Regions from separate parts of the Carnobacterium viridans genome, predicted to be linked through region 1. Evidence: predicted binding sites of a transcription regulator. Region 1 holds the regulator's gene; the other holds the start of a gene.
The links. The regulator LexA, encoded in region 1, represses DNA repair genes until DNA is damaged. The targets are predictions, from matches to a motif close to CNAACANNTGTTNG.
Positions count from the first base shown of each region.

Region 2: the regulator LexA is predicted to act here: its motif matches at 11,136-11,149, upstream of uvrB (excinuclease ABC subunit UvrB).

Region 1 is NZ_FNJW01000008.1:215,204-230,647, forward strand. Features, by position in the region: gene BLT48_RS02510 (uracil-DNA glycosylase) at 1-85, shown strand, start outside; gene BLT48_RS02515 (ABC-F family ATP-binding cassette domain-containing protein) at 175-2,076, shown strand; gene BLT48_RS02520 (thymidylate synthase) at 2,095-3,042, shown strand; gene BLT48_RS02525 (dihydrofolate reductase) at 3,067-3,558, shown strand; gene BLT48_RS02530 (SGNH/GDSL hydrolase family protein) at 3,646-4,482, shown strand; gene BLT48_RS02535 (YpmS family protein) at 4,515-5,123, shown strand; gene msrA (peptide-methionine (S)-S-oxide reductase MsrA) at 5,154-5,669, shown strand; gene BLT48_RS02545 (YozE family protein) at 5,674-5,895, shown strand; gene deoD (purine-nucleoside phosphorylase) at 5,929-6,639, shown strand; gene BLT48_RS02555 (S41 family peptidase) at 6,724-8,214, shown strand; gene lepB (signal peptidase I) at 8,374-8,922, shown strand; gene lepB (signal peptidase I) at 8,944-9,609, shown strand; gene ylqF (ribosome biogenesis GTPase YlqF) at 9,683-10,561, shown strand; gene rnhB (ribonuclease HII) at 10,546-11,319, shown strand; gene lexA (transcriptional repressor LexA) at 11,416-12,039, opposite strand; gene BLT48_RS02585 (DUF896 family protein) at 12,201-12,440, shown strand; gene tkt (transketolase) at 12,572-14,575, shown strand; gene BLT48_RS02595 (YneF family protein) at 14,737-14,973, shown strand; gene BLT48_RS02600 (ABC transporter ATP-binding protein) at 15,073-15,444, shown strand, end outside.
Region 2 is NZ_FNJW01000008.1:89,646-105,089, reverse strand. Features, by position in the region: partial or broken gene BLT48_RS14035 (ABC transporter permease/substrate binding protein) at 1-1,126, shown strand, start outside; gene BLT48_RS01970 (ribonuclease J) at 1,420-3,099, opposite strand; gene dapA (4-hydroxy-tetrahydrodipicolinate synthase) at 3,132-4,010, opposite strand; gene BLT48_RS01960 (aspartate-semialdehyde dehydrogenase) at 4,043-5,092, opposite strand; gene BLT48_RS01955 (alpha/beta hydrolase) at 5,290-6,057, shown strand; gene pnp (polyribonucleotide nucleotidyltransferase) at 6,318-8,426, opposite strand; gene rpsO (30S ribosomal protein S15) at 8,621-8,890, opposite strand; gene uvrB (excinuclease ABC subunit UvrB) at 9,049-11,043, opposite strand; gene rpsT (30S ribosomal protein S20) at 11,259-11,513, opposite strand; gene holA (DNA polymerase III subunit delta) at 11,670-12,704, opposite strand; gene BLT48_RS01920 (DNA internalization-related competence protein ComEC/Rec2) at 12,777-15,125, opposite strand; gene BLT48_RS01915 (ComE operon protein 2) at 15,126-15,444, opposite strand, start outside.

The DNA.
Region 1 (15,444 bases):
GGCGTCTATTTTTTACAATCGAAAATTGGTCGAAACCATTCATGAGGATTTAGCACAATTTAAAAAACTGATTAATAAAACTTAATTACTTCAACTTAAAGATATTATGAATAAAAAATGGTAGAATGTTAAAGATGAATGAAAATGTTTGATAGAGGAAAGTGGAGATAAAAAATGAAAGAATTAAAAGTACAGAATTTAACAAAAACCTACGGGGAAAAAGTATTATTCGATGACATCAGTTTTTCAATAATGGAAGGTGAAAGAATCGGCCTAATCGGTGTAAATGGTTCTGGTAAGACAAACTTACTGAATGTAATTACTGGAAATGACAGTGCTGAAAAAGGAAGTATTCAAAAACCAAAAGATTACACAATCAGTTATTTGATGCAAGAACCAGATTTGAACCCAGATAAATCTGTTTTTGATGCTGTTTTTGAGGGAGACACTCCTATTTTAGCTGCTGTTAGAAACTACGAAAGAGCTTTAGATTTATTAACAGCAGATCCAATGGATGAAAAAAGTCAAAACAGATATTCAAGAGCTGAACAAGCTATGAATGATGAAAATGCTTGGATAGCGGATACAAATGCAAAAATGATTTTGAACAAACTTGGAGTCATTGATTTAGAGCAATTGGTAGGAACGTTATCTGGTGGACAAAGGAAACGTGTGGGCTTAGCGCAAGTGTTGATTCAAGAACCAGATTTACTTGTTTTAGATGAACCTACAAACCATCTGGACTTTGAAACAATTACTTGGTTAGAAGGTTATTTAAGTTCGTATCGAGGAGCTTTACTGCTCGTAACCCATGACCGTTACTTCTTGGACCGTATCGTTAATCGAATGGTTGAATTGTTCCATGGAAATGCTACTTTTTATACAGGGAATTATGAACAATATGTAGTTGAAAGAGCTCAAAGACAAGAAGCAGCTGTAGTAGCAGATCATAAAAGAAAACAAATGTATACGAAAGAATTAGCGTGGATGCGTACTGGAGCAAAAGCACGTTCAACAAAACAACAAGCTAGGATTGGTCGATTTAAAGACTTAGAAGACAATTTAAATCAATCTAATGTAGACGAATCAGTTGAAATGAATTTAGAAGGTTCTCGTTTAGGGAAAAGAGTATTCGAGTTGAAAGATGCATCGCTTAATTTAGGCGGAAAAGTAATTTTAGATCACTTCAACATGTTGATTCAAACGAAAGACCGAATTGGGATCAGTGGTGAGAATGGGGCAGGAAAATCAACTTTTTTAAATACTTTAGCTGGTAGATTCCCATTAGATTCAGGAGACATAGTTGTCGGTGAAACAGTAAAAATCGCGTACTTTACGCAAGTAATTGAAGAAATGAATCCTAATAAACGTGTAATTTCTTATTTACAAGAAGTTGGGGAAGAAGTGGAAACAACCAATGGTGAACGAATCAGTGTGACCAATCTATTGGAACAATTTTTATTTGAACGTCATACACACGGAACATTGATTGGTAAATTATCAGGTGGAGAAAAAAGACGGTTGTATCTATTGAAGTTATTGATGCAGAAACCAAATGTCTTATTGCTTGACGAACCGACAAATGATCTAGATATTGCAACGTTAACGGTCTTAGAAGACTACATCGAAACCTTCCCAGGAGCCGTTATTTCCGTTTCCCATGATCGTTATTTCTTAGATAAAACAGTAGAGAAATTGCTAATATTTGATGGTAATGGAAAAATCAGACCCTTTTATGGCAGCATTACAGATTATATAGAAGAAGAACAAGAGAAAAAACAAGGCCGATCTGTTCAAAATAGCGCTTCAGTTGCAAAAGTTGTTTCAGAACCTGAACCGATTAAGGTTGATGAAAAAGAGAAATTAACATTTACAGAACAAAAAGAGTGGAGCACGATTGAAGAAGAGATGCTTGACCTTGAAAAGAGAATAGAAACGCTTAAAGAAGAGATGTTAAAAGCAGGCAGTAATTACGGTCTATTACAAGAACAACAAGAACAAGTAGCTGCTTTAGAAAAAGAGTTGGAAGAAAAAATGAATCGTTGGGAATATTTAAGCCAATATGCGAATGATTGATTTATAGGAGGTAAAATGGTGGAATCAGAATATTTAAATTTAGGAAAAAAAGTCTTGGAAGATGGTCATGTAAAGACGGATCGGACAGGAACAGGAACTAAAAGTCTTTTTGGTTATCAAATGAGATATGATTTACAAAAAGGTTTCCCATTATTAACAACGAAAAGAGTCCCCTTTGGTCTAATTAAAAGTGAATTGCTTTGGTTTATTAAAGGCAATACGAATATTCGTTATTTATTACAACACAATAACCATATTTGGGATGAATGGGCTTTTGAACGTTTTGTCAAAAGTGAAGAGTATGCGGGACCTGATATGACTGATTTCGGCAGAAGAGCCCTAGTTGACGAAGGATTTAAGGCTGTTTATGCTGTTGAAAAAGAAACCTTTTGTACACGTATTTTAGAAGATGACACATTTGCGGCTAAATACGGTGAGCTGGGAAATGTATATGGAGCTCAATGGAGAAAATGGAAAACGACCCAAGGAGAGACTATAGATCAGCTGAAAGATGTCATTCAACAAATCAAAACAACACCAGATTCAAGGCGTATGCTTGTTTCAGCATGGAATCCAGAAGACGTTCCTAATATGGCCTTGCCTCCTTGTCATACATTATTTCAATTTTATGTTGCTGATGGAAAATTAAGCTGCCAATTGTATCAACGAAGTGCAGACATCTTTTTAGGTGTGCCGTTTAATATTGCGAGCTATGCACTATTAACACATTTAATCGCTCATGAGGTTGGTTTAGAGGTTGGAGAATTTGTTCATACATTAGGTGACGCACATCTGTATTCAAATCATTTTGAACAAATGAAAAAACAATTAGCAAGAGAGCCTAGGGATTTTCCGACAATCACATTGAATAGATCAAAGACTAGTATCTTTGATTTTGAGATGGAGGACATACAAATTGAAGGATATGATCCTCATCCAGGAATAAAAGCTCCAATAGCTGTTTAATCTGAAGAGAAAGTAGGAAACGAAATGATTGCTTTTTTATGGGCTCAAGATAAAAATGGTGTAATAGGGTACAAAGGTACTTTGCCTTGGTATTTACCAAACGATTTAAAATTTTTCAAACAAATGACTATAAATAACGCTGTGGTGATGGGCAGAAAAACATTTGAAGGGATGAACAAACGTCCTTTACCAGATCGTATCAATATTATTTTAACTACTGATCCTAATTACCAGGCAGATGGGGTCAAAATCATGCACAGCCGAGAAGAAGTGCTGGATTTTGCAAAAGACTACTCTGGAGATACCTTGATTACTGGAGGAGCGAATGTATTTAGTTTCTTTATGGATGACGTTGATGTGTTGCACCGCACAATAATTGAAGGCGAGTTTGAAGGAGATACTTTTATTCCAGAAATAGATTGGACAAAATGGAAACTTGAAAAAACAGAAGAGGGTATCTTGGATGACCGCAATAAATATCCTCATATTTTTGAAACATTTGCACGAAAGAAGTAAACACATTCTTCCTTTACAGAAGGTATACGAAGAATAAAGAATCTGGTATACTATTTCCATATATTTACAGGTAAAGGAGTTTTTATCATGAAAAAAGGAAAATCAATTCTAAAAAGCTTCCTTTTTTTAATTATTGGAATTATTTTAGTGGTGGGTATTCTGACAGTCTTATTCCGAACTCGTTCGAATGATGATCAAGAGACAACAGAAATAAAGAAAGTACCGCTTCATATTGTAGCAATTGGTGATTCATTAACTGAAGGTGTTGGAGATTCTACTAACAGTGGAGGATATGTTTCGATTGTCGATGAATTACTAGAAGAAACTCAAATTTATCAAGAAGTGACCACTAGTAATTATGGAAAAAGTGGAGATCGAAGTGACCAAATATTAAAACGATTTTACGAAGATGAAACGATGCAAAAAGACATTCAAACTGCTGATATGGTGGTTTTAACTATTGGTGGAAATGATATTATTCAAACATTTAAAAAGGATTTTTTGACTATCGATGAGCAAAAATTTATTGCTCCAGAAAAAACGTACGAACAAAACTTGAAGAGTCTTTTAACGGAAATGAAAAAATTAAATCCTCAGATTGAAGTTTATGTTTTTGGTATCTATAATCCTTATTATGTTTATTTTCCTGAAATCACTGAAATGCAAATGATAGTAGATAAATGGAATGAAAAAACGCAATCAATTGTAAATGAAACAGATAATGCTGTTTTTCTTTCAATATCTAACTTATTTAATCAATCCTCAGAATCAGAAGGAAAAGAAAATCAGTTGTTGAATGACCAAAATAGTGATGCGACAAAAGTTGCTAATCCGTATTTGTACGAAGAAGACTTATTTCATCCTAATAGAGCCGGTTATAGATTGATGGGTGAGAAATTGTTTCAGGCTATCATAAATAATTAAAAAGAATTTTTTTTGAAAGTAAAAGGTGTGTTATGGAGAAAAAAAGAGATCAGCAAAAGAATAAAGTAAATGGTTGGAAATGGGCTTTTCTGGGATTGCTTTCAGTTGTAGTAGGCATAATCATCTGGGCCTTTACTCAAATGACTCCTATTATAATAGGAGAACCAAATCTTGAGACCATAGACGCCAAAGATGAAGTCATGTTTCAAGTGTCAACAAAAAAAGATGACGTTAATCAATTGGTAGCTTCTTATCTTAAAGATGAAAAAATTGTAAAAGGTCCCGTTAATTATCAATTCAGGTTGGAAGAGCAAGCACAATTAGTGGGTACTTTCCAATTGTTTGGTCATGATATCCAATTTCAGTTATTTTTAGAACCATTTGTTATGGAAAATGGAAATTTACAATTTAAGGCAACTGGTCTTTCAATTGGGAAATTTAACGTCCCGATTACCTTTGCAATGAATCAAATTGAAAATCAATTGAATATTCCGGATTGGGTAGCGATTGATAGTGAACAAGAAACGATTGTTTTTAATTTAAATGAATTCACTTTAGATAGCGGTATCCATTTTTCAGTGGATAAAATTAATTTAGCTGAAAATGATATTCGAGTGAACGTTTACGTTCCAGCTGATTAAAGTGAAAAGAAGTGGGAAAGGATGAGATAAGTGAAAGAGACGGCTATTTTTGCAGGAGGATGTTTTTGGTGTATGGTTTCGCCTTTTGATGAGCAACCTGGAATTGAAAAAGTTGTATCAGGCTACACTGGAGGTCATACCATTGATCCTACTTACGAAGAAGTATTGACCCAAAAAACTGGGCACACTGAAGCAGTTGAAATAACATTTGATCCTTCAGTTATTTCATATGAGGAATTGGTAGACATCTATTGGAATCAAACGGATCCCACAGATGCAATGGGTCAATTTCAAGATAGGGGAGACAACTACCGTCCCGTCATTTTTGTTCTGAATGAGAAACAAAAGACTATTGCGGAGAAATCCAGACAATTGTTAAGCGAGAGTGGGAAGTATAAAAATCCTATTGTAACAGTGATTGAAGAGGTTAAACCTTTTTATCCAGCTGAGGAACAACATCAAGAATTTTATCAAAAAAATCCAGAAAAATATGCTCAAGAAAAAGAAGAGCGTCTGCATTATCAGCAAAGTAAAGAAAGGAATTAGTTTAATGCAACGTCCGTTTTATCATTATTTAATGACTGAAAGAGATCCACATAAAAAAGATGCTGTCACCTTATTCGCAAACGCTGTATATTTAGATGACAGTTTTCCCAAACAATCAGAAGATTATCATGAAGTTAGTCTTTATCTAGAATTAAATGGCACATACTTAGAAGAAATGACAACTTTTGACACAGCTTGGGAAATTTATTTAGACAAAGATAACTAAACCAGACTACCATACAACTAGGAGGAAATAATCATGAGTGTACACATTGAAGCTAAAGAAGGTCAAATCGCAGAAACGGTATTGCTACCAGGAGATCCGTTAAGAGCAAAATACATCGCAGAAACCTTTTTAACAGATGTAGAACAATACAATCGAGTGAGAAACATGTTTGGTTATACAGGAACGTACAAAGGTCACCGCGTATCTGTTCAAGGAACTGGAATGGGAATTCCTTCTATGATGATTTATGCAGAAGAATTGATTACAGGATATAACGTAAAAAACTTAATACGTGTAGGAACTGCTGGTGGAATGCAAAAAGACGTTAAAGTGCGTGATGTGATTTTAGCTCAAGGTGCAACAACAGATTCTGCTGTTGTTAAAAATACATTTAATGATCAAGTTCAATTTGCTCCTATCGCTGATTTTGATTTACTAAGAACAGCTTATAGCATTGCTGTCGAACAAGGAATGGATGTAAAAGTAGGAAATATCTTGTCTGCTGACCGTTTTTACAATGAAGAACTAGACAAAAAGAAACTTGCTGATTATGGTGTATTGGCGACTGAAATGGAAGCAGCCGGTCTGTATACTCTTGCAGCTAAATACAATCGTCGCGCCTTGGCTATTTTAACCATAAGTGATCATCTAATTACTGGAGAAGAAACATCTTCAGATGAGCGTGAAACAACGTTTAATGATATGATGATCGTAGCCTTAGAAACAGCTTTAAAATTTAACTAAATAAGCAATAAATAAAAAAACTTCAGCAGTAAAATCAACTAACTGCATCCAATAATTAATTGAAACCAGAGAGGAAGCTTACACATGGAGAATGAACCAAACAAAGAAAAGAATAAAAAAGGCATTCAGCCTTGGGCGTATGGCGCTTCTCTCATAGTAGTTGCTGCACTTTCAATTGGTGGAACAATGGCTATTATAAATGCAAATGATGATGAGTCACCTGCTGAAAGTCAGTTAAATTCATCAGAAGTAAGCGTAGAAATGAGTGCAGATGAATTTGGGAAAATCCAAGAGGTATACGATGCGTTGATGTCGGATTACTATCAAGGTGTTGAAGGTGAAACGCTTATTGAAGGTGCTATCACCGGTATGACAGAATCTGTTGAAGACCCTTATACACAATACCTTGATGTAGAAGAATCTACTTCTTTAAATGAAAGTATCTCGGCGTCTTTTGAAGGAATTGGTGCTGAAGTAATGAAACAAGGAGATAACGTCATGATCGTGTCTCCAATTGCAGGTTCTCCAGCTGAAAAAGCAGGATTGCTGCCGAATGATATTATTTTAAAAGCAGACGACCAAGAACTAACAGGTTTAAACTTAAATGAAGCTGTTTCGCATATTCGAGGTGAAAAAGGGTCAGAAGTGGTGCTAACCATTAAACGTGGCGATGCTACTTTCGAAGTGACCGTTGTGCGGGATACTATTCCTGTTGAAACAGTCGTTTACCAAATGGATGAAGAAGATCCAACAATTGGTTCAATTGCGATCACAAGCTTTTCTTCACCAACTTATGATGACTTAGTGGCTGCGATTAAAGATTTAAGAGAACAAGGGGCTGAATCCTTTGTCTTTGATGTTCGTCAAAATCCTGGTGGGTTATTAAATGCCGGGTTGAGTATTTCTAACTTATTTTTAGAAAATGGCGATACCATTTTACAAACACAGGAAAAAGATCAAGAACCGATTCCAATCGTTTCTGATGATGCGACAATGGGTGACTTTAAAGTGACGGAACCTTCTGTTTTATTAGTAGATGAAGGAAGTGCCAGCGCCTCTGAAATATTAGCGGGTGCGGTTAGCGAATCTGGTAATGTCAAATTGATCGGTACTCAGACATTCGGAAAAGGAACGGTTCAAAATGTAGCTACATTTGATGATAATAGTGAATTGAAAATGACCGTTGCGAAATGGTTAACGCCAAGCGGCAAGTGGATTAATGAAGAAGGAATTAAACCTACTATTGAAGTACCTTTACCGGATTACGCCAATTTATTGATTATTGATAGTTCAAAAACATATCAATTAAAAGATGTTTCCACTGAGGTTGAAAACTTAGAAAAAGTATTAGAAGCGTTAAATTATCCTGTAGAATCAGTAGATGGATACTTTGATGAAGCCACTCAAGAAGCCGTCAAACAATTCCAAACAGAAAAAAAATTACCTGTTGATGGTATTGTAACAGGCGAAACGGCTATTCAACTCATTGAATCATTAAGAACTTTAATAGATGAAAATGATACTCAATATGAAGCAGCCATTAAAGAATTGCAATCTAATGCAACTGCTGAATAAACAGTGAGAGCTAGGAAAAATGAGTGTTAACAATTTGACGCCAAAAGAGAGATAGGAATTCGCTATCTCTCTTTTGGTTAAATCAATGTTTTAAATAAATAGTTATTTTTTTTGTTTTCTTGTATGATAGAATAAATAGATTGATTTGGAGCGAATGTAATGAAACAAAAGTCTTGGAAGGAATTTTCATGGGAATGGTTTAAGGCTTTCTTATTAGCTGGATCAATCACTGTTTTACTGCGAAATTTTATCTTTATTCCTATGACTATTGAAGGTTCTTCTATGATACCAACTTTTCAACAAGATGATCAGATCATAGTTAGAACCATCTATAATAATATAGAGAGATTTGATCTAGTTGTATTTCATGATTCGTCAAATCGAACACTTGTAAAAAGAGTCATTGGGTTACCGGGAGAGGAAATTCGCTACGAAAATGATCAATTGTATATAGATGATAAAAAAATAGCGGAAACATTTCTTGATAACAATTTAGTGAATCATGCTGGTGGGATATGGACTTCTGATTTCACTTTAGAAGAATTAACTGGAACTCAAGTAGTTCCAGAAAATGAGTATTTTGTATTGGGAGATAATCGCAGATCAAGTAACGATAGTCGCTATTTCGGTAGCATTCCACTAGATTCGATTATTGGCGAAACGTCTTTTACTTACTATCCATTTAATCGTATAAAGTTTATTCCATAAATAGTATAAGAAGGTAGGGAGATGCAATTGAGCAAAATTAACTTTTCTGATAATCAACACAAGAGTGAAAATACTTTCGAACCGAGAAACACGCGTCATCTTTCTCCAAGTCAAAAACGCAAAGAAAATAAAGGTCGTGGCAGTGAATTTCTAAGTACTGTACTGTATGGTGTTGTAGCACTAATTATTTTTTTACTCATTCGACATTTTCTTTTTGCTCCGGTAAGTGTAGACGGTGAATCAATGGAACCTACTTTAGAAGATCACGATCGTTTGATTTTAAATAAAATTGACAAAATAGATCGTTTTGATGTGGTTGTTTTCCCAGCTCCAAGTGAGCCGGATAAACAATATATCAAACGAATTATCGGTCTACCAGGAGATACGATTCGATATCAAGATGATGTATTGTATATCAATGAAAAACCGGTTGAAGAAGAGTATTTGGAAAAATCCATCGAAAGTATGACACCAGGAGATAATTTAACAGAAGACTTCTTATTAGCTGCTAAAACAGGTGAAGAAACTGTTCCCGAGGATACTTATTTTGTAATGGGGGATAATCGCCAAAATTCAAAAGACAGCCGATTTAGTGAAGTAGGGTTTATAGATGCGGACACTGTTAGTGGAACAACCAATCTTCGTATTTGGCCAATTGAAAAATTTGGTTCAATTGACGAGGATTAACAAATGAAATAAAAAAAAAGAATGCAACAATAAGTGGTTCTTTTTTTTGTGTAAATAGAAAGGTGAAAATTAAATGACCATTCAATGGTTTCCAGGGCATATGGCAAAAGCAAGACGTCAAGTAACAGAAAAAATAAAGCTAGTCGATATTGTTTTTGAACTAGTAGATGCAAGACTGCCTTTATCAAGTCGCAATCCAATATTAGATGAAATCATTGGAGAAAAACCAAGAATCATCATTTTAAATAAAAGTGATTTAGCGGATCCATTAGAAACAAAAAAATGGGTAGCGTACTTTAATGATCAAGGAATTGCTGCTGTTCCAATTGTTGCTCAAGAAGGAACAGGCATGAAACAATTGATGGGAAAAGCAAAAGAACTGTTGCAACCTAAATTTGATCGAAGAGCGGCTAAGGGCATAAAACCTCGTGCAATTCGAGCAATGAGTATTGGAATTCCTAACGTTGGAAAATCAACATTGATCAATCGTTTTGTCAAGAAAAATATTGCTCAAACAGGAAATAAACCGGGTGTAACAAAAGCACAACAGTGGTTGAAGTTAGGTAAAGAATTGGAATTACTGGATACGCCTGGGATTCTTTGGCCGAAGTTTGAAGATCCTGAAATTGGAAAAAAACTGGCTTTAACTGGAGCCATTAAAGATACAATTTTACAGTTAGATGAAATTGCTATGTATGGATTAGAAGAAATGAAAATTCGAAATCCGGAAATGCTTGCTAAACGATACAGATTAACAGAAGAAGAATTAAATCTTGAATCGCCAGACCTGCTGATGTTAATCAGTGAGCGAAAAGGGTATAAAGATGATTATACTCGCGCAGCTGAATTGATTGTTTTTGAAATTAGAAGCGGTAAAATCGGGAAGTATACATTAGATATAGCGCCGGTTTCTTTACCAAAAAGGCAGGATATAAAATGGGAAAACCGCTGACCATTAAAGATATAAAAGAACTATTAGCGACTGTCACTCACCCTGATGATGAACGGTTGGTTTTAATCAAGAGTGATTCTCGTAAAGGTGTATTAAATGCGTATAAATCTTGGGAAAACCAAATAAGAAAACAACAATTGATTCTCGAAAAACAACAAGAAATGCTGCAAATTGAGCAATTCTTTTGGGAAAAAGGGACACAATTTATTGCTGGAATCGATGAGGTAGGAAGAGGTCCATTGGCTGGCCCTGTTGTTGCAGCTGCGGTCATCTTGCCGCAAGACTTTAATGTCTTGGAAATCAATGACTCTAAACAATTATCAAGTGTAAAAAGAGAAATGTTATTTGACCAAATTCAAGAATCTGCATTAGCTATTGGAATTGGCATAAAAGACCATCAAGTAATTGATAAAGTTAATATTTATGAAGCAACTAAATTGGCTATGATTGAAGCGATTGAGCAACTGCCTCAATCGCCAGAACAATTGTTGATCGATGCAATGCATCTACCGGTCACTATTCCCCAAGAAAGCTTCATCAAGGGAGATTCAAAAAGTTTGTCTATAGCTGCTGCTAGTATTATTGCAAAAGTAACAAGAGATAGAATGATGGCCGAATACGATACAGTGTATCCGGGATACGGTTTTTCTAAAAACGTAGGTTATGGAACAAAAGTCCATTTAGAAGGTTTAGAAAAGCACGGAGTATGTCCTATTCACCGAAAAACTTTTGCGCCTGTTAAAAATTTATTAGGCTGAAGAAATTTTTAGCGCAATAATAAACTAAATTGTTGTACATTTAAAATGATAAAATAAAAAAACGAAGAACCGGGATAACCCCGTTCCTTCGTTTTTTTATTGAATATGACTACGATACAATCCAATTACTTTGCCTAAAATGGTTACTTCATTAAGTAGAATAGGACCCATAGTGTCATTTTCTGGTTCTAAGCGATAATGATCTTCTTCTTTATAAAATCTTTTACATGTTGCTTCATCTTCTACAGTCATAGCAATAACAATATCGCCATTATTTGCAGAGCTTTGTTTACGAATAATCACTTCATCACCATCAAAAATACCTGCATTGATCATACTTTCTCCACGTATGGTCAACATAAATAAAGAATCATTTTCAAATTGCAAGTTTGGCGGCAATGGGAAATAATCCGTCGCTTCTTCTACAGCTAAGATGGGTTCACCTGCTGTTACTGTTCCCAGTAAAGGGATTTTATCAAGAGCAATGCCTAATTTTGATAATCCTAGTTGAGTTAGTTCTATTGCTCTCGGTTTGCTAGGATCTCTTTGGAGGTAACCATTCTTTTCTAATCGAGAAAGGTGACCATGAACGGTTGAAGTAGAAGATAAAGAAACAGCCGTTCCGATTTCTCTTACAGTTGGAGGATAACCTTTCAATTTAACTTGATTATATATATATTGTAGAACTTCAACTTGTCTTGATTCGGGATTTTTACTCATAATATATATAAACACCTCGTTTCTATTATTTTATCACTTTAAGATTACCATATATGATAGAACAAATCAAACAAACGTTCGTAGATTCAGAGGATTAAAGAGTGTTTTTTTCAGAGAAATTTGTTATAGTTGACTAATAAATAAAAAAGTGGAGTGATTCGATGTTGCCAAAAGAGCAATTAGACAGAATAAATGAATTAGCAAAAAAATCAAAAAACAAAGGATTGACTATCCAAGAACAAGTTGAACAAAAGGAACTAAGAGATGCTTATATAACCGCTTTTCGTGGCGGAATGAGAAATACTATTGAAGGTGTAAAAATAGTAGATGAAGAAGGCACTGATGTTACACCCGATAAGTTGAAAGACATACAAAAAGATAAAGGTCTTCACGGAAGATAAAAGTGTTTGTTCAATGATGGGATAACCATGAAGTTCTCCCAGATAATAACATTCTAACCATGAAAGCGTTGCACTTGAATAGAAAGAATAGTAAACTAATAGAGTACTATAAGAGAGTCAAAATCGAAAGGATGATTTTTTTGTTTGATAACACAGACCAATTAGCAGTAAATACAATAAGAACACTAAGTATGGATGGTATACAAAAAGCCAACTCTGGGCACCCAGGATTACCTATGGGGGCTGCTCCAATGGCTTACACATTGTGGACTAAACAATTAAAAGTAAATCCAAAAAACTCGAAATGGTTCGACCGTGACCGTTTTGTATTATCAGCTGGACATGGATCGATGCTATTATACAGCTTGTTGCATTTAGCTGGATATGACGTTAAAATTGATGATTTAAAACAGTTCCGTCAATGGAACAGTAAAACTCCTGGACATCCAGAAGTGAACCATACTGATGGTGTAGAAGCAACAACTGGCCCACTAGGTCAAGGAATTGCAAATGCCGTTGGGATGGCAATGACAGAAGCTCATTTAGCTGCTGTTTATAATAAAGAAGGTCATACTATTGTAGATCACTTTACTTATTCTTTATGTGGAGACGGCGACTTAATGGAAGGTATCTCAGCTGAAGCAGCTAGTTTGGCAGCTCATTTGGAACTTGGAAAATTAGTTGTTCTTTATGATTCAAATGATATCTCTCTAGATGGACCGACATCTAAAGCTTTTACTGAAAATGTTGGACAGCGTTTTGAAGCTTATGGATGGCAACATATTCTTGTAAAAGATGGAAATGATTTAGAAGAAATTAATGCAGCAATTGAGACTGCAAAAGCTGAGACAAAAAAACCTACTTTAATTGAAGTGAAAACGATTATTGGATTTGGTGCTCCGAATGCTGGAACACATAAAGTCCATGGTGCACCACTTGGCGCAGAAGGAATTGAAGCAGCTAAGAAAGCATATGGCTGGGAAGGCGAAGACTTCTTTGTTCCTTCTGAAGTAGCAGAACGCTTTAAAGAAACAATGGTTGACCAAGGAGCTACAGTGGAAGAAGAATGGAAGGCATCATTTGAAGCTTACCGTACGGCATATCCAGAATTAGCAGAACAATTCGAGTTATCTTTAAAAAATGAATTGCCACAAAACTGGGATGCTGAATTACCAATATATGAAGTAGGAGACAATGCATTGGCTTCTCGTGTTACAAGTAGCCAAGTATTAAATGCTATTGCAAAAAAAGTTCCTTATTTATGGGGTGGTTCTGCGGATCTGTCTTCTTCTAATAACACGATGATAGCAGATGTAAAAGATTTCCAAGCTGGTCAATATGATGGAAGAAACATTTGGTATGGTGTTCGTGAATTTGCGATGACAGCTGCAATGAACGGAATCGTCTTGCACGGTGGAACCAGAACTTACGGCGGAACATTTTTTGTCTTCACAGATTACTTACGCGCGGCTGTTCGTTTAGCGGCTATATCTAAGTTACCGGTAACTTACGTGTTCACACATGATTCAGTAGCTGTTGGAGAAGATGGTCCAACACATGAACCTGTTGAACAATTATCTAGCTTACGTAGTATGCCTAACCTATCTATTCTTCGTCCAGCAGATGGAAATGAAGTTGTAGCTGCTTGGGAATTAGCGATCACTTCAGTTGATCACCCAACAATGTTGGTTTTATCTCGTCAAAACTTACCCGTATTGCCAGGAACTAAAGAAGGTGCGCGTACAAATGTTGCTAAAGGAGCTTATGTTATTTCTCCTCAAGCTGGTGAAAAACCAGAAGGAATTCTATTGGCATCAGGTTCTGAAGTAGCATTGGCTATTGAAGCTCAAAAAGCTTTGAAAGAAAGTGGACAAGATGTTTCCGTTGTTTCTGTTCCTAGTTTTGATTTATTTGAAAAACAAGATGCAGCATACAAAGAAACGGTCTTACCAAAAGAAGTACGCAAACGTGTATCTATTGAGATGGGTGCGACATTTGGTTGGGAACGTTATGTTGGTCTAGATGGTGCTTCAGTAGGTATAGATAAATACGGTGCAAGTGCCCCAGGAGCAACAGTTATTGAAAATTATGGCTTTACAGTTGAAAATGTTGTAAAAACATACAACAACTTATAAAAAATGGCCATGTAAGTTGAAAGTTTAACTTACATGGCTTTATTTTGTGAGTAATTAGGATGATTTGCGACTTTTTAGCGTAAGAAGTAGAAATTTTGTTTATTTTTCTACTAATATTTAGTACAATTAAGACTTAGAGGTTCGAAAGGAGTGAATCAAAAATGAATTTAGGTCTTGCTATCTTTTTAATTATTTTAGCCTTAGTTGGTGGAGCAGTCGCTGGTTTCTTTCTTGCTAGAAAATACATGATGGATTATTTCAAAAAAAATCCGCCAGTTGACGAAAATATGTTGCGTATGTTAATGATGCAAATGGGACAAAAACCATCAGAAAAGAAAATTAAACAAATGATGTCGTCAATGAAAACACAAACAACAAAAACGACTAAAAAGAAATAAGGACACATGCTGTCTTATTAATACTAACGTGCGAACAGATAGTTATCTGTTCGCGTTTTTTGGTTAACAGGATCATTAGTAAAGGGGTGAGGAAAGAAAATGGGAATTTATAAAAAATTAGGTTGGTTTTTTAAACAAGAAAAAAAAGCGTATATTACTGGTGTGTTATTTTTGTTTCTTGTAGCAATTATTCAATTAGTTCCTCCTAGGATAGTGGGAGTTATTGTAGATGAAGTTGGTCAAGGAACGTTAACGCTTAAAAGGTTGATCCAATGGTTAAGTATTTTAGTAATTGCAGCGATTGCAAGTTACCTATTTCGTTACATCTGGCGTGTAAATATTTGGGGAACATCTGCCAAATTGGAACGAATACTGAGAACACGATTATTTAACCACTTTACTGAAATGGACAATAGTTTTTTTCAAAAGTACCGTACAGGAGATTTAATGGCGCATGCAACGAATGATTTA
Region 2 (15,444 bases), 130 kb from region 1:
AACTGTTATGTTGGCTTTATCTATGGTAGTTATTGCTTCAATGATTGGAGCTCCAGGTTTAGGTAGAGAAGTTCTTTCTTCTTTACAACGTGCACAAATCGGAACAGGTTTCGTATCTGGTTTAGGTTTAGTTGTCTTAGCGATCATTATTGACCGCTTAACTCAAAAATTAAATAAAAAATAAATAACATAATCATTAAAAAATTAGTTACTGAAAAGGGGAATTCAATTTAATATGAAAAAAATTAGTTGGAAACATTTAGGTCTCACAGCAGGTTTAGGATTATCATTAGTTGCAGCAGGTTGTTCAACAGAAGATGCTAAAACAGATGAAGATTCTGTTGGTAAAGGACAAGAAATTGAATTATCTTATGTTGAATGGGATACTGAAGTTGCTTCTACTAACGTTATTGGTAAAGTATTAGAAGACTTAGGTTACGATGTAACACTAACTCCATTAGATAACGCTGTAATGTGGCAAGCCGTATCTAGTGGGGATGCTGACGCTATGGTAGCTGCTTGGTTACCTGCTACTCACGGTTCTCAATTTGAAGAATATGGCGATCAAATGGTTAATTTAGGACCAAACTTAGAAGGCGCATTAGTTGGCCTTGTCGTTCCTGAATATATGGATGTGGATTCAATTGCTGACCTTAAAGATGAAGCAGAAATGAGCATCACTGGTATCGAACCTGGTGCAGGTGTTGTTGCCGCAACTGAAAATGCTTTAAATGATTATGAAAATTTAAGTGAATGGGAGCTTAAAACTTCTTCATCAGGTGCCATGACTGTTGCATTAGGGCAAGCGATTCAAAATAAAGAAGATATCGTTATCACTGGTTGGTCTCCACACTGGATGTTCGCCTCTTATGACTTGAAATATTTAGAAGATCCTGAAAATTCATTTGGTGAATCAGAAACAATCAATACAATGGCTCGTGAAGGTCTTGAAGAAGATATGCCTGAAGCTTATCAAGTATTAGATCAATTTAATTGGACAACCGAAGAAATGGAAAGCATTATGCTAGATATTTCTGAAGGAGAAGATCCTGAAGATGCGGCTGAAGCTTGGATTGAAGCAAATCCTGAACGTGTTGCTGAGTGGACTGAAGGAGTAGCAAAATAAGCTAGTCTGTAATCACTTTCGATTAAAGAGCATTAGCTCTTCGTCAAATGATGGTGATAGAACAAAACAAAATTACTTCTGAAATAGACGGTTTTACTTGTGGAGAGCATTGAATCCTTTACATGGCCACAAACAGACCCTATTCCTCTAGAAATATCCTGTAACCAATTTAACTAAGCTATCAACACTAAAAAGTATAGAACCAGAGCATTCACTTAATGTGAGTGCTCTTCTTTTACAAAAAAAGCTCTTATTTTCTTTTTTAAAAGAAAATAAGAGCTTTTTTATTCTATCTAATTTTTACGATTGCGTGAACTTGTTTCCATGATGATCGGTAGAATAACTGGGCGTCTACGTGTCTGTTCAAAAAGATGTTTATTTAACGCATCTCTGATTTCTTGTTTCAAACGGCTCCATTCAAATTCTTTACGATTTAAATTTTCTTCTACTACTTCTCTAATGATCTCATTACTTTGATTAATTAGATCCGTATTTTCTTTAACGTATACAAAACCTCTAGTCATGACTTCAGGACCTGAAATAATTTTACTTTTTCTACGATTAATAGTAACTACCGCTACAAAAATACCATCTTCAGATAACAATTTACGGTCCCGTAAAACAATATTTCCGATATCGCCGATTCCGATACCATCGACCATTGTATTCCCTACTGTCACTTGTCCAGCTACATGCATACGCTCATTTTTATATTCCATGATATCGCCTTTGCCCGGTATAAAAATATTCTTATATGGCATTCCAACTTCATGTGCAAGTTTGGCATGAGCCGAAAGCATACGATATTCTCCTTGAACTGGAATAAAGTAAGTCGGTTTAATCAGATTAATCATTAGTTTTAGATCATTTGGAGTAGCATGGCCAGAAGCTTTCAAATTATCTGAAATTTGTTTTACTGTTCCACCTGCTCGGTAGATCAAGTTTTCTGCTTGGGCAACGGTTACTTCCATTGCTGTCGATGGGCTTGTTACGATATAAACTAGATCGCCCTCTTTGATATTTACTTGAGTGTGCTTTCCTTTTGCCATACGTGTTAACGTTTTAATTGGCTCGCCAGTAAGGCCCGTTTCTAACACAACAATTTCTTGGTCACTGTATTTTTCAATATCTGTTATTGGAACAATCAAATCTTCGTTTGGCAATTGAAGTTTATTCAGTTGCATAGCTATTTGAACGATCTCTTCAAGATTACTTCCCGTAATAAAGATTTTCTTGTGAGATTTGTGAGCAGCGTCAAATACTTGTTGGATACGCAAGATATTGCTAGCTACGCTGGCAACAATAATACGACCTTCAGCATTTTGGAATGTATCCAATACTTCTTCTGCTATTTTTAGATCACTTATATTTTCAACAGGGCTCTCAGCTTCACTTGAATCACTCAATAAAGCTAAAACCTTACCTTTACCAATATCCGCAATACGGGATAAATTGCTTTGGTACATTGGTTTTGCACTTTGATCGAACTTGAAATCTCCTGTATAGACAATGCTTCCTTCATCAGTCTTAAGAGCTACTCCAACAGAATCTGGAATAGTATGGGTTGTTCTAAAGAAACTAGCCACAACATCGCCAAATTCAATCTCTGTGTTTTCATCAACAATATGGTAATCATCAAATGAACTAACTTGACTATCTTTTTCAACAAACAATTTTGCTAAAGCTATGGTTAATTCAGTTCCAAATACTGGAACATCAAATTTCTGAAGAAAATAAGGTAGTGCCCCAATTGCATCTTCATGACCATGAGTTAAAAACACTGCTGTAACACGGTTTTTATTTTCTTCTAAATAACTAAAGTCAGGAATGACTACATCAATTCCTAATAATTCTGTTTCTGGAAACATTAACCCGCAATCTAAAACAAATATGTCTTCATCCACCTCAACAGCATACATGTTTTTTCCATTTTCACGTACACCCCCTAGTGGGATAATTTTTATTGTACTCATTTCTTCACCTCTTTCACTTTCATTTCGTTTTTTTATTTTTTCCAATTTAATTCAGTTAACACATAATCTTCTTCTGCTTTTGTACAAGGTACTAATGGCAATCTCAATCCACCAACGTTAATACCTAAGTAGTTTAACGCAAATTTAACAGGTGCTGGAGAAGGAACAGTAAATAAACTGTTCATTTTAGGTACTATTTGACGATGAATCTTAGCGGCTTGGGCCATAGAACCTTCTTGCAACAAGTTGTACATTTCAGACATCTCGTTCCCTAAAACATGACTTGCTACAGAAATAACGCCCGTTGCTCCGATACATTTAGCAGGAAAAGCATTCCCATCTTCACCAGTATAAACTAAAAAGTCATCTGGTGTATTTTCAATTTCTTCGCTTAAAGCATCTAAACCTAAACATTCTTTCACACCAATAATATTTTCAATCAATGAAAGTTTAATGGTTGTCTTAGGATCAATCGAAACACTAGTCCGTCCTGGAACGTTATAAATGATAATCGGCAGTTTAGTATTTTTAGCTACTGCTTCAAAATGAGCATACAAACCAGCTTGGTTAGCCTTACTGTAGTATGGCGTCACTACTAGTGCTGCATCTATGCCTGTAAGAGTTTCAACCTCTTTTGTAAAAGCAATCGTTTCAGCAGTGTTAAATGACCCCGTACCGGCAATGATTGGAACACGTCCTGCAACTAATTCAACTGTCTTACGGTATAAATTTAACTTTTCATCATGAGTTAACGTAGGAGATTCTCCAGTTGTGCCTCCTACTACTAAACCTTCTGTTCCATTTTCAAGTAAGAAGTTGATTACCTTTTCTAGTCGTCCATAATCAATTAATCCTTCTTCATCAAATGGAGTAGTCATCGCGGTTATAATGCGTGCTTTTTTCAAATCCAATACCATCACCCTCTATCTTAAATTCGACTATCTTAATTAGTTGTTTTAATTAATTTTAACTTGTGTAAGCTTTCAGCAATTTGAACAGAATTCCAAGCTGCACCTTTGATTAAGTTATCCGAAACGATCCACATATGATAACCCTTATCTAAGTCACGATCTTTCCGAATTCTTCCAACAAATGTTTCTTTTTTACCTTCTGCTTCCAAAGCTGTTGGATAAACTTGATTATCAGGATCATCTTGAAGCTCTACACCTGGTGCGTTTTTCATGAGTTCTTGAATAGAAGCTACACTAGCTCCATCTTCCTTTACTTCAATATAAACAGACTCCGAATGTCCTGAAACAACTGGAATACGGACGCATGTTGCAGAAACTTTTATATGATCATCGCCCATAATTTTTTTAGTTTCATTGATCATTTTCAACTCTTCAAACGTATAGCCATCTTCCGTAAACAAATCGATTTGTGGCAATGCATTGAAAGCGATTGGAAAATGTTTTTTATCTCCACCTGATGGTAAAATAGCCGCTTCATAAGGCTCATCATTCAACATATGTTGTGCTTGTTCTTTCATTTCTTTAACAGCTGAAACTCCAGCTCCGCTTACTGCTTGATAGGTTGAAACAATGACCCGATCTAATCCATATTGTTTGCGAATGGGTTCTAGCGCAACCATCATTTGAATCGTTGAGCAATTCGGGTTAGCAATAATTCCTTTATGAGAACGAATAGCTTCCTCATTTACTTCCGGAACGACTAAAGGCACTTCAGCATCCATTCGGTATGCACTTGTATTATCAATGACAACTGCACCACGTTCTACTGCTTCAGGAGCAAATTGTTTTGAAATTGATCCACCTGCACTAAATAATGCAATATCAACATTTTCAAAAGAATCTGCCGTTGTTTCTTGGATTTCAATTTCTTTTCCATTAAATAAAGCTTTTTTTCCAGCTGATCGTTTCGAAGCTAAGAGTTTCACTTCATTGATTGGAAAATTGGCTTGTTCTAACATTTGAATCATTTTTGTTCCTACAGCTCCTGTTGCTCCTACGACTGCAATAGTATATCCATTCATTTATATCTCTCCTAATACCTATTTCTATTTTTAAATTTTATCTTATGACTCCATGTATTCCCACTATACATTTTAGCACAATTCTTGAGTAATTTATACAAATGTAGATTATTCACTTTGTTTTGTTTGATTTATCTAACGAATACAACAAATTATATGATACACTTTTTTTGTTCGACTTTATTTAAATTATTTTTTTGAAAGGAGTATTTATGAAGCGCAGCTATAAAATTTTAATTGGTTGTTTTATTTTTTTCATTTTGGTTTTACTAGGCAGTTTGTTTTTTGTACAGTCTAAAACCTATCAACCTTTAAGTGACGCATTAAATGAAACAGAGACTACTGATCAATATAGGGTTGAAGAATCCTCAGATGCGATTATTTTCAGTCCATTAAATGAACAACAATCTATTTCTATCCTCTTTTATCAAGGTGGCCTTGTAGAAGAAAAAAGTTACAGTTCCATTGCGGCAAAACTTGCTGAAAAAGGATATCCCGTTTACCTTGTTAAGCATGCTTTGAACCTTGCTGTAACTGATGCAAATAAAGCAGAAACCATTATCACTGATGAAAAGATTCAAGATTTTGTTATAGGTGGTCATTCCTTAGGTGGTGTGATGGCTAGTCGCTTTGCCAATGAAAGTTATTCAGAATCTTTAAAAGGTGTTTTTTTACTAGCTAGTTACCCAGATGAAAAGGGACGGTTAGATAAACTGCCTATTTCAGTTCTTTCCCTTATTGGCTCTAATGATGGCGTAGTTAATGAAGAGACCTATCAGCTCGGCAAGGATTATTTACCTGCTACTACCTCATTCTATACTATTGAAGGAGGCAATCATGCTGGTTTTGGCGATTATGGAGACCAAGAGGGTGATCTTCCTGCCACCATTTCACCCGAACAACAGCAAGAACAGACAGTTGACCAATTAGAAAAATGGTTAAGAAAAATTAAAGAAAATGAATAGCAAAAAAGCGGTTCTGCAACATTTGACGTTGGTTAGTAATTAATTGAGTTTCTTTTAACACATTCCAGAAATTTTTGGAGGAATAGGAGGAGCTTGCAGCCATGGAACCATTTTGAGACGCGTTCTTCGGCTCAAAATGGTCCCATGGCTTTCCGAAAGCTATCCCGTAATTCGGAGGAAATTTCCTTATCAACGCCAGAAAATGAATAGCAAAAAAGAACACAATTTTTTTCAAATTGTGCTCTTTTTTTATCTATTTCTTAGTTTTCTTCAGTTGTTAACAAAACTTTACGAGAAAGATTGATTCTTCCTTGTTTATCGATTTCGATAACTTTAACGTCCATCACTTCACCTAAAGTCAAAACATCTTCAACCTTAGCGACACGTTCGTTAGCTAATTCAGAAATATGAACTAATCCATCTTTTCCTTTAGCAATTTCAACAAAAGCTCCAAATTTTTCAATTCGTTTCACTTTTCCTGAATAAATTTTACCGACTTCAATATCTTTTGTCAATTCTTCAATAATTTCTTTAGCGCGTCTAATCATAGCTGCGTCTTCAGATGCAATACTGATATTTCCTTCTTGATCAATATCAATTTTAACGCCGGTTTCATCAATAATAGCATTGATCTGGTCACCACCGCGGCCAATAACAACTTTGATTTTTTCCGGTTTGATTTGCATCATTTCAATTTTAGGAGCGTATGCACTTAATTCTTCATGTGGCTCAGCAATTGTAGAAATCAATTCATCAAGAATTTCCATTCTAGCTTTTTTAGCTTGAGTTAATGCTTCTTCTAAAATTTGTTGTGTAATACCTTCAATTTTAATATCCATTTGAAGAGCCGTGATTCCTTTGCTCGTACCGGCTACTTTAAAGTCCATATCTCCTAAATGATCTTCTAAACCTTGGATATCTGTTAAGACAGTATAGTTTTCGCCTTCTTTAACAAGGCCCATTGCAATACCAGCTACTGGAGCTTTGATTGGAACACCTGCATCCATTAAAGCTAATGTACCTGCACAAATACTTGCTTGTGATGAAGAACCATTTGACTCTAAAACTTCAGCAACTAAACGAATCATGTATGGAAAATCTTCTTCATTTGGAATAACTTGTGCTAATGCACGTTCTCCTAATGCTCCATGTCCAATTTCACGACGGCCTGGTCCACGTGATGGTCCAGTACTCCCAACAGAGTATTGCGGGAAATTGTAGTGATGGATGAATCGTTTGCTGTTTTCAATTCCTAAACCATCAATAATTTGATGTTCGCCTAATGGTGCTAAAGTAGCTATAGACAAAGCTTGAGTTTGTCCACGAGTGAATAAACCAGAACCATGTGCTCTTGGCAATAGTCCAATTTCTGAAGCTAAAGAACGAATTTCATCAATCTTACGACCATCTGGTCTAATTTTGTCAACTGTAATCAAACGACGAACTTCATTCTTTTCCATGTCTTCAACAATTTGTTTTACTTCTTTATTGATTCGTTTAGCTTCATCGTTGTCTTGATATTTTTCTTCATAAAAGGTCATTGCTTCTTCTTTAACCGCTTCGATATTTTCTTCACGAGCTAATTTTTCTTCGGTTTGAATTGCAGCAATCATTTTAGTTTGGAAAGCATTGTTGACTTCTTTTTCTAAATCTGCATCGATTTGCAACAATTGAATAGCCATTTTTTCTTTTCCAACAGCAACTACAATTTCTTCTTGGAAAGCAACTAATTCTTGAATGGCTTTATGACCAAACATTAAAGCACCAAGCATATCTTCTTCTGAAACTTCAGCGGCTCCACTTTCAACCATGTTAATGGCATCTTTAGTTCCTGCAACTGTTAAATGAATGTCTGATAATGCTTCTTGTTCAAGAGTTGGATTAATGATGTATTCTCCGTCTACGCGGCCTACATCAACACTTGCAATCGGTCCGTTAAATGGAATATCTGAAATAGCAAGTGATAAAGAAGAACCAAACATCGCCGAAAAAGCGGGTGAACAATTTTGATCTACAGACATCACGGTATTTGTAATTTGAACTTCATTACGAAATCCTTCTGCAAACATCGGACGAATCGGACGGTCAATTAATCGAGCTGTTAAAGTAGCTGTTTCACTTGGGCGAGCTTCTCTCTTAATAAAACCACCTGGGATCTTACCAACTGAATACATTTTTTCATCGTAATTTACTGTTAAAGGAAAGAAATCTACGTCTTTCGCTTTTTTGCTAGCTACTGCTGCAGATAATACTACAGTATCGTTATAGCGAATCAATACTGCACCATTAGCTTGTTTTGCTAATTGTCCAACTTCTATTTCTAATGTACGACCTGCCCATTCTTTAGTAAAAACTTGTTTCTCTGTCATTGTGTGCATTTCTCCTTTTATTAAAGCTTTTATTCGTTTTTCCAAACAGGCTACTAAACAAATGTCAGCATTTAAGCAAATTAAATACTCACATTTGTATAGTAGGATGGACAACAAAATAAACAGCTTTTTCTTTTATAAACAAAATGAAGCGAGATTCGTTAGAACCTCGCTTCTAAATAGACTACGAAAAATTAACGACGTAGACCTAATCTTTGAATCAATTCACGGTAACGAGTAATATCTTTGTTGCGTAGGTACGCAAGCAAGTTACGACGGTGACCAATTTTTTTCATAAGTCCACGGTAAGAATGGTGGTCTTTTTTGTGAACACGTGCATGTTCGTTTAAATGATTGATTTCAGCTGTTAATACAGCAATTTGTACTTCGGGAGAACCTGTATCTCCTTCGTGGATTGCGTATTCTTTGATGATCTCATTTTTGCGTTCTTTAGAAATTGACATTTCTAAGCACCTCTTTCTTCGATTTTTCCTCTTACTGAGTAGACGTTGGTGATTCGTTTTACCAAGTAAAAGGTATGTGTTTAGTACACAATTAAATACTACTAGAGTCTATAAGAAATTGCAAGGTTTTAATAGATTTATTTCATTCTTTTGTACTATTATTTTAATTTATACTGTGCCGTTATTTCTAAAATCATGTCTCTTATATTAGCTGCTTTTTCGAAGTTTAATTCTTTTGCTGCCACCTTCATTTCAATTTCCATACCATCAATCAGCTCTAGACGTTGCTCTCTCGTCATCTTAGCAATATTTTCTAAACCAGATGCTCCCTCATCCTCACCTTCTACTACTGAAGTAATCGAGATTAAATCGCGAATATCTTTGATAATCGTTTTGGGCGTGATGCCATGTTTTTCATTGTATTCTTCTTGGGTTTCGCGACGTCTCTCAGTCTCTGATATAGCGGCTCTCATAGAGTCAGTGATACGGTCTGCATACATAATAACTTTCCCGTTTTCATTACGCGCAGCCCTACCAATTGTCTGTACAAGTGAACGTTCGCTTCTTAAGAAACCTTCTTTATCTGCATCTAAAATAATAACTAACGATACTTCTGGGACATCGATACCTTCACGCAGCAAGTTAATCCCAATTAATACGTCGTATACGCCTAGACGTAGATTTCGAATAATCTCGGTTCGTTCTAGTGTTTTTATCTCACTATGCAAGTAGGCAACTTTAATGCCAACCTCTTTCAAATAATCCGTCAGATCTTCTGACATCTTCTTAGTTAATGTAGTAATAAATACTCGTTCATTTTTTTCGGTTCGTTCATTTATTTCACCAATCAAATCATCAATTTGACCTTTGATTGGACGCACTTCAATAATTGGATCTAATAATCCAGTAGGTCGAATAATTTGTTCAATAACTTCTGGAGCACGTTCCAATTCATAAGGTCCTGGCGTTGCCGAAATATACATAATTTGATTTACATGGTTTTCAAATTCTTCTAGACGAAGCGGACGATTATCCAAAGCACTTGGCAATCTGAAACCATACTCAATCAATTGTTGTTTTCTAGCCCTATCGCCGTTATACATCCCTCTAATTTGAGACATTGTAATATGAGACTCATCTATGACAATCAGAAAATCATCAGGGAAGAAATCGATTAGTGTGTAAGGCGCTTCACCCTGTTTACGCCCATCCATGTGTCTAGAATAATTTTCAATTCCTGAACAATATCCCATTTCCAACAACATTTCCAAATCATAATTTGTTCGCTGTTCTAAACGCTGTGCTTCAATTAACTTATCTTCAGCTCGTAAAACTTTTAAACGTTCTTCTAATTCTTCTTGGATATTTTTTATAGCTGATCTTGTTTGTTCATCGTTCGCTACAAAGTGAGTGGCCGGAAAAATAGGGACATGTTGAACATCGGCCTTGATCTCACCTGTTAAAACATCTACTTCTCGGATACGATCAATTTCATCTCCAAAGAACTCTACACGTATGGCTTCACTATCACGTGATGCTAAGAAAATTTCCACTACGTCTCCTCTAACACGAAAGCGTCCACGTTGAAAATCAATATCATTACGTTCAAATTGCATGTCGACTAAACGGCGCAACATCTCATCACGATTCATTTCATTACCTACACGTAAAGACAAAACGTGATCCCTATAGTCCTCAGGGTTAACTAGCCCGTAGATACATGAAACTGAGGCTACTACAATGACATCTCTTCGTTCTAACAATGCGCTCGTTGCGGAATGACGCAGTTTATCTATCTCATCGTTAACACTTGATTCTTTTTCAATAAAGGTATCACTTGAAGGAACGTACGCTTCTGGCTGATAGTAGTCATAATAACTGACAAAATACTCTACAGCATTATCTGGAAAGAATTCTTTAAACTCACCATATAATTGACCTGCTAATGTTTTATTGTGTGCAATAACTAAAGTTGGCTTATTTACTTCCTTAATGACATTTGAGACCGTAAATGTTTTTCCGGTTCCTGTAGCACCTAATAAGGTTTGTTCTTTCTCTCCAGCTTCGATACCTTTAATTAATTTTTTTATGGCATCCGGCTGATCACCACTAGGCTGGTATTTAGAAACCAGTTCAAATTGGTCTTTTGGCATTTCAAGTACCTCCTCGCACTTCTATTCAATATAAAAAGAAGCCTGTCTAATTCAAGACACACAGTTTCAATTCTATTTTATCATTTTAGCACTGAACGTGTGTTCTTACAACTAATTTGATAAAACTTCACTAGTATTCAAAAAATAAAAAAGCCTCAAGTCTTGAATAATCAAGACTTGAGGCTTTTTCACATATACGTTATAACAATGACCTCTTATTTAGCTAATTTAGCAGTTAAACGAGATTTGTCACGGTTAGCTTTATTTTTATGAATCAATCCTTTAGATGCAGCCATGTCAATTGCTTTGATTGCTTCTTTAAGTAATTGTTCAGAATTTTCGTTACCTGCTTCAATAGATTGAGCATATTTTTTAATAGCAGTACGCATTGAACTTTTTTGAACGTTGTTTTGTACAGCTGATTTTTCAGAAGTACGAACACGTTTGATTGCAGCTTCGATGTTTGGCATTTGATTCACCCCACTTTCAATTATTTACAACTTAAAATAATCTATTCTAGTTGTTTCAACAAATTCAATTATACATAAAGACAAGCTTCAATGCAATAAAAATGTGTAAAGTTTTTTTACTTGATAGCTGGATTATCTTAAACGCTTGTATTGTTCTCAATTCGCTGTCTTTTTTTGAGCATACTGCAGAACGAATAATTCAAATTGCATTTCTTTATCGCCTTTTCCTGTCTTTAGTCGATACTCAGCATCAATCAATCCATTATACGCTTCAATCAATGAATGCTCCTCAATTTTTCTCATTTGTTGAATAGCTAATTTCACACGATAGGGATGCGTTTTTAACTGCTTAGCAATATCTCCTTGCTGATACCCTTTTTTTTCTAAAATTTTGACTTGGATAAGCAATCTAAATTGAGAAGTCATAATCGCATTTATTTTAATAGGATCTTCTTTTTGTAATAATAAATCTTGGTATAAATTGAGAGCTTGTCCTGCGTCTTTTTTCAAAACGTATTCGTTTAGCGCAAAAATGTTTTGTTCTAAAGATTTAGCCACTAATTCTTGAACGGCTTCTAGTGTAATAAATTTAGTATCTTGAGCATAAATAAAAAGTTTCGGCAATTCTCCCATGGCTACAGATAATTTTGCATCTGTTAATTGAATAAATAATTCAAATGCTTCTGGTGAATAACGGTACTCTTCATTTGCTATAGTATCCTTGATGTATTTTCGCATATCTTTTTCTGATAATGCATTTACTTCTATTATGGTGGCAGTTTTTTTTAGTAACTTAGTTATTTTTTTGCGTTCATCTAATTTTTCATATGGAGCAAAGAATACAAGTGTCGTTGACTCAGAAGGATGAGTTAAGTAACTTTCTAACCATTTTACATCATGTTCTATCTTTAATTTTGTTTTATCACCAGTTAAGAAGATAGGCCTATCTACAAAAACGAGACGACGATCACCAAAAAACGGAATCGATTCTGCATCCTCTAAGGCTGTTCCTATAGAAACTTCTTCCATATCGTAAGCACCGTAGTTTAATTCCAATTCTTCTGCACTAAGCAATGAGTCCAACAGTGTTTTTCTAGCTACGCTTGCCAAATAGGATTCTGTTCCTAACACAACGTAAACATGTGCAATCGTGCCTTTTCTTATTTTTGCTAATTCTGATACAAAATTCACTCTGTTCCACCACTTTCTTGTATTGCCTTAATGGTACAAAGCATTAAAATAATTTGCAAGCCTATTTTCAATTTATTTTAAGATCGTTTGAAAGTCTTTTTTTAACCCTTGGGGTAAATAATCGGCATAGGTGTACCTAAAACTTCCTTGCAGATCTGTCCGGTAAACTGCTGCATTTAATGAAGCCAATCGTTTTAATACATCCTCATTTGGGTGATTGTAGCGATTGTTTAACCCACAAGATATCAAAGCTGTTTTCGGCTTTATTTTTTGAATAAAACTCTCACTGGTTGAAGTTTGGCTGCCATGATGTGCTACTTTTAAAATATCCACTCTTAGATTGGGGTAAAGAGCTGTTAACTTTGCTTCTCCCGCCTCTTCAATATCTCCAGTGAACAGCCAATTAAACTGACCAATTTTCCCATACAATACAAGAGAATCATTGTTTTCACCTTCACCATCATCTAAGGGCCACAAAACAGTTAAAGAAGGTCCAAAAAGTTGGTCTCGTGATTGTTTAGCACTAACTGTACGTAAGGGCACACCACTTTTTTCTAATGATTGAGCTGCATCAAAGAATGATTGTTTTTTGGTTGTCCCTACTGGGAAAATAAGTTCCTTAATTTCGATACCTTGAGCTAGTTCAATTAATTCACCCATGTGGTCTTCATCTCCATGAGTAATCAACACTTGATCTAATTGGGTTACACCTAACGATTTAATCACTGGAATCAACACACGACTTGCCACCGTTGACTGTTTTTTCCTTATTTGCCATTCTTCTTTTTCAAACGCTAGTGCCCCGCCTGTGTCTATTAAGTAGACTCCTTTTCCAAAAGGCTCTTTAATTAAAGTTGCGTCTCCTTGACCTACATCTAGTATCAAAACTTCTCCAAATGGGCTGTATTTCTGATAGTGAATAAAGACTATGAAAACAATTACCAGCAAAAAAAGAGAGCTCTTCTTTTTCTTTTGCTGCTCTAATGCGATCAAAAAAATAACCATGACCACCACCGTTACAATAAATAACACCATAGGAACTTTTCCAGTAACAATCGTACCATATGGAAAAAGTCTGATCTTTAATACTAGCCATTCAATCATGCCCAACGAATATTCCGCTATGTGTATAAGAAACTGAAAAAATAGTGTTCCCGAAAGAATATAAGAACAAAAAAACAATACAATCATCAAGGGCATAATGAACCACGTAAATAATGGAACAAAAAGCAAATTAGCAAACATTCCAATCCACGAAAACTCAAAAAAATGGAAACTGAGAATCGGTATAGAAATAAGTGTTAAAACAAAAGAAATGGATAAGCTATTGATAGTGCTGTATTTTGATTGGTTGAACAACGACGTCGAAAATAAAATCAAAGCCAAACTAAGTAGATAGCTTAATTGAAAACCTATAGAAAATAATTGATATGGATCTATCCAAAGCCCGATAATCAGTGTATATGACCACGCATCTAATCCGGAAATAGGTCTACGAATACGCGAACCCGTCTGACTGATGAGACTCATCACAACAGCTCTAAAAATACTGGTTCCCCAACCAGTCAAACTTCCATATATAGGAAGAAAAATAAATAAAAGGATATACGTGTGCTCACGTGTCACACCTACTCTCCATAAAATGTACGTTAGCCCTGCTATCAAAAATTGGATATGTAAACCTGAAATACTCAATAAATGGATAATCCCGATTTCTTTGTATCCATTCATTACTTGATCATCAATAGAAGCAGTATCTGCGAATAATAAGGTTTTAATGTAACTAGATACAGGAATTGTAGTTTTACTTTCAATGTGAAACAAGATAGTTTGTCTGATATTTTTCAAGTTAATTAAATCCAAAAAAGTTTGTTTCTCAGGCCCAGAGTGTGCCTGAATTGATGTTGCCTCTAGCATCCAATGAATTTTGTTATGAGACAAATAACGCTGATAATCAAATTGATTTAAATTCCTATTTTTTTCAGGTTTCATCAAAGATCCTATCACTACAAAACTTGCTGTTTTTTGTTGCTTTTCCCAATAGTCTTTTTCTTCTTTAGTAGACAATCGATAAAAAACAACAATTTCTTCAGAACATTTTAGCGTTTCTCCAGCTTGAGTAACTGTACCGTAAAATTGCACTTGATCTCCATCGATTTTTAATCGATTTGGATCCATTTCAATCAAAAAATTTTGAGTGTCCATCGAAAGACGTGTTTGATTGTTGTACTTTTCTACTCCTACAAAAAAAGCTGTTACACTCATGAACAAGCAAGAATAAATAATCCACTTCTTTCTGCGTGTAAACAGCAATCGGATCAACCAAATCAAGAACAGGATAATACTCAACCAATTAGGGTTTAAAATAACAATCGCACATAATAAACAAGAAACAGCTGAAAAAAGAACGTATCCCTTCACTTATTGGAGTGGCGTGTGTCCATTAAGTTGGCTTAAACTAGTTTGAGCATTCGTATTGAAATCTAGTTGTTGGAAAAAGTCTTTTGGAAGGACAACTTTTTGACATTGAACGTGGGCTTGTTCAATCAACTTCAAAGCATACTCATTGTTATGGTAATCCTCTAAGTAATTTATTTTTATGATACCCGCTTGAATAATCATTTTCGTACATTGCAAGCACGGAAAATGAGTAACATAAATTTCTGCACCTTCAGTCTGCGCTCCAAATTTTGCACACTGAAGAATCGCATTCATCTCAGCATGGATCGTACGTAAACAA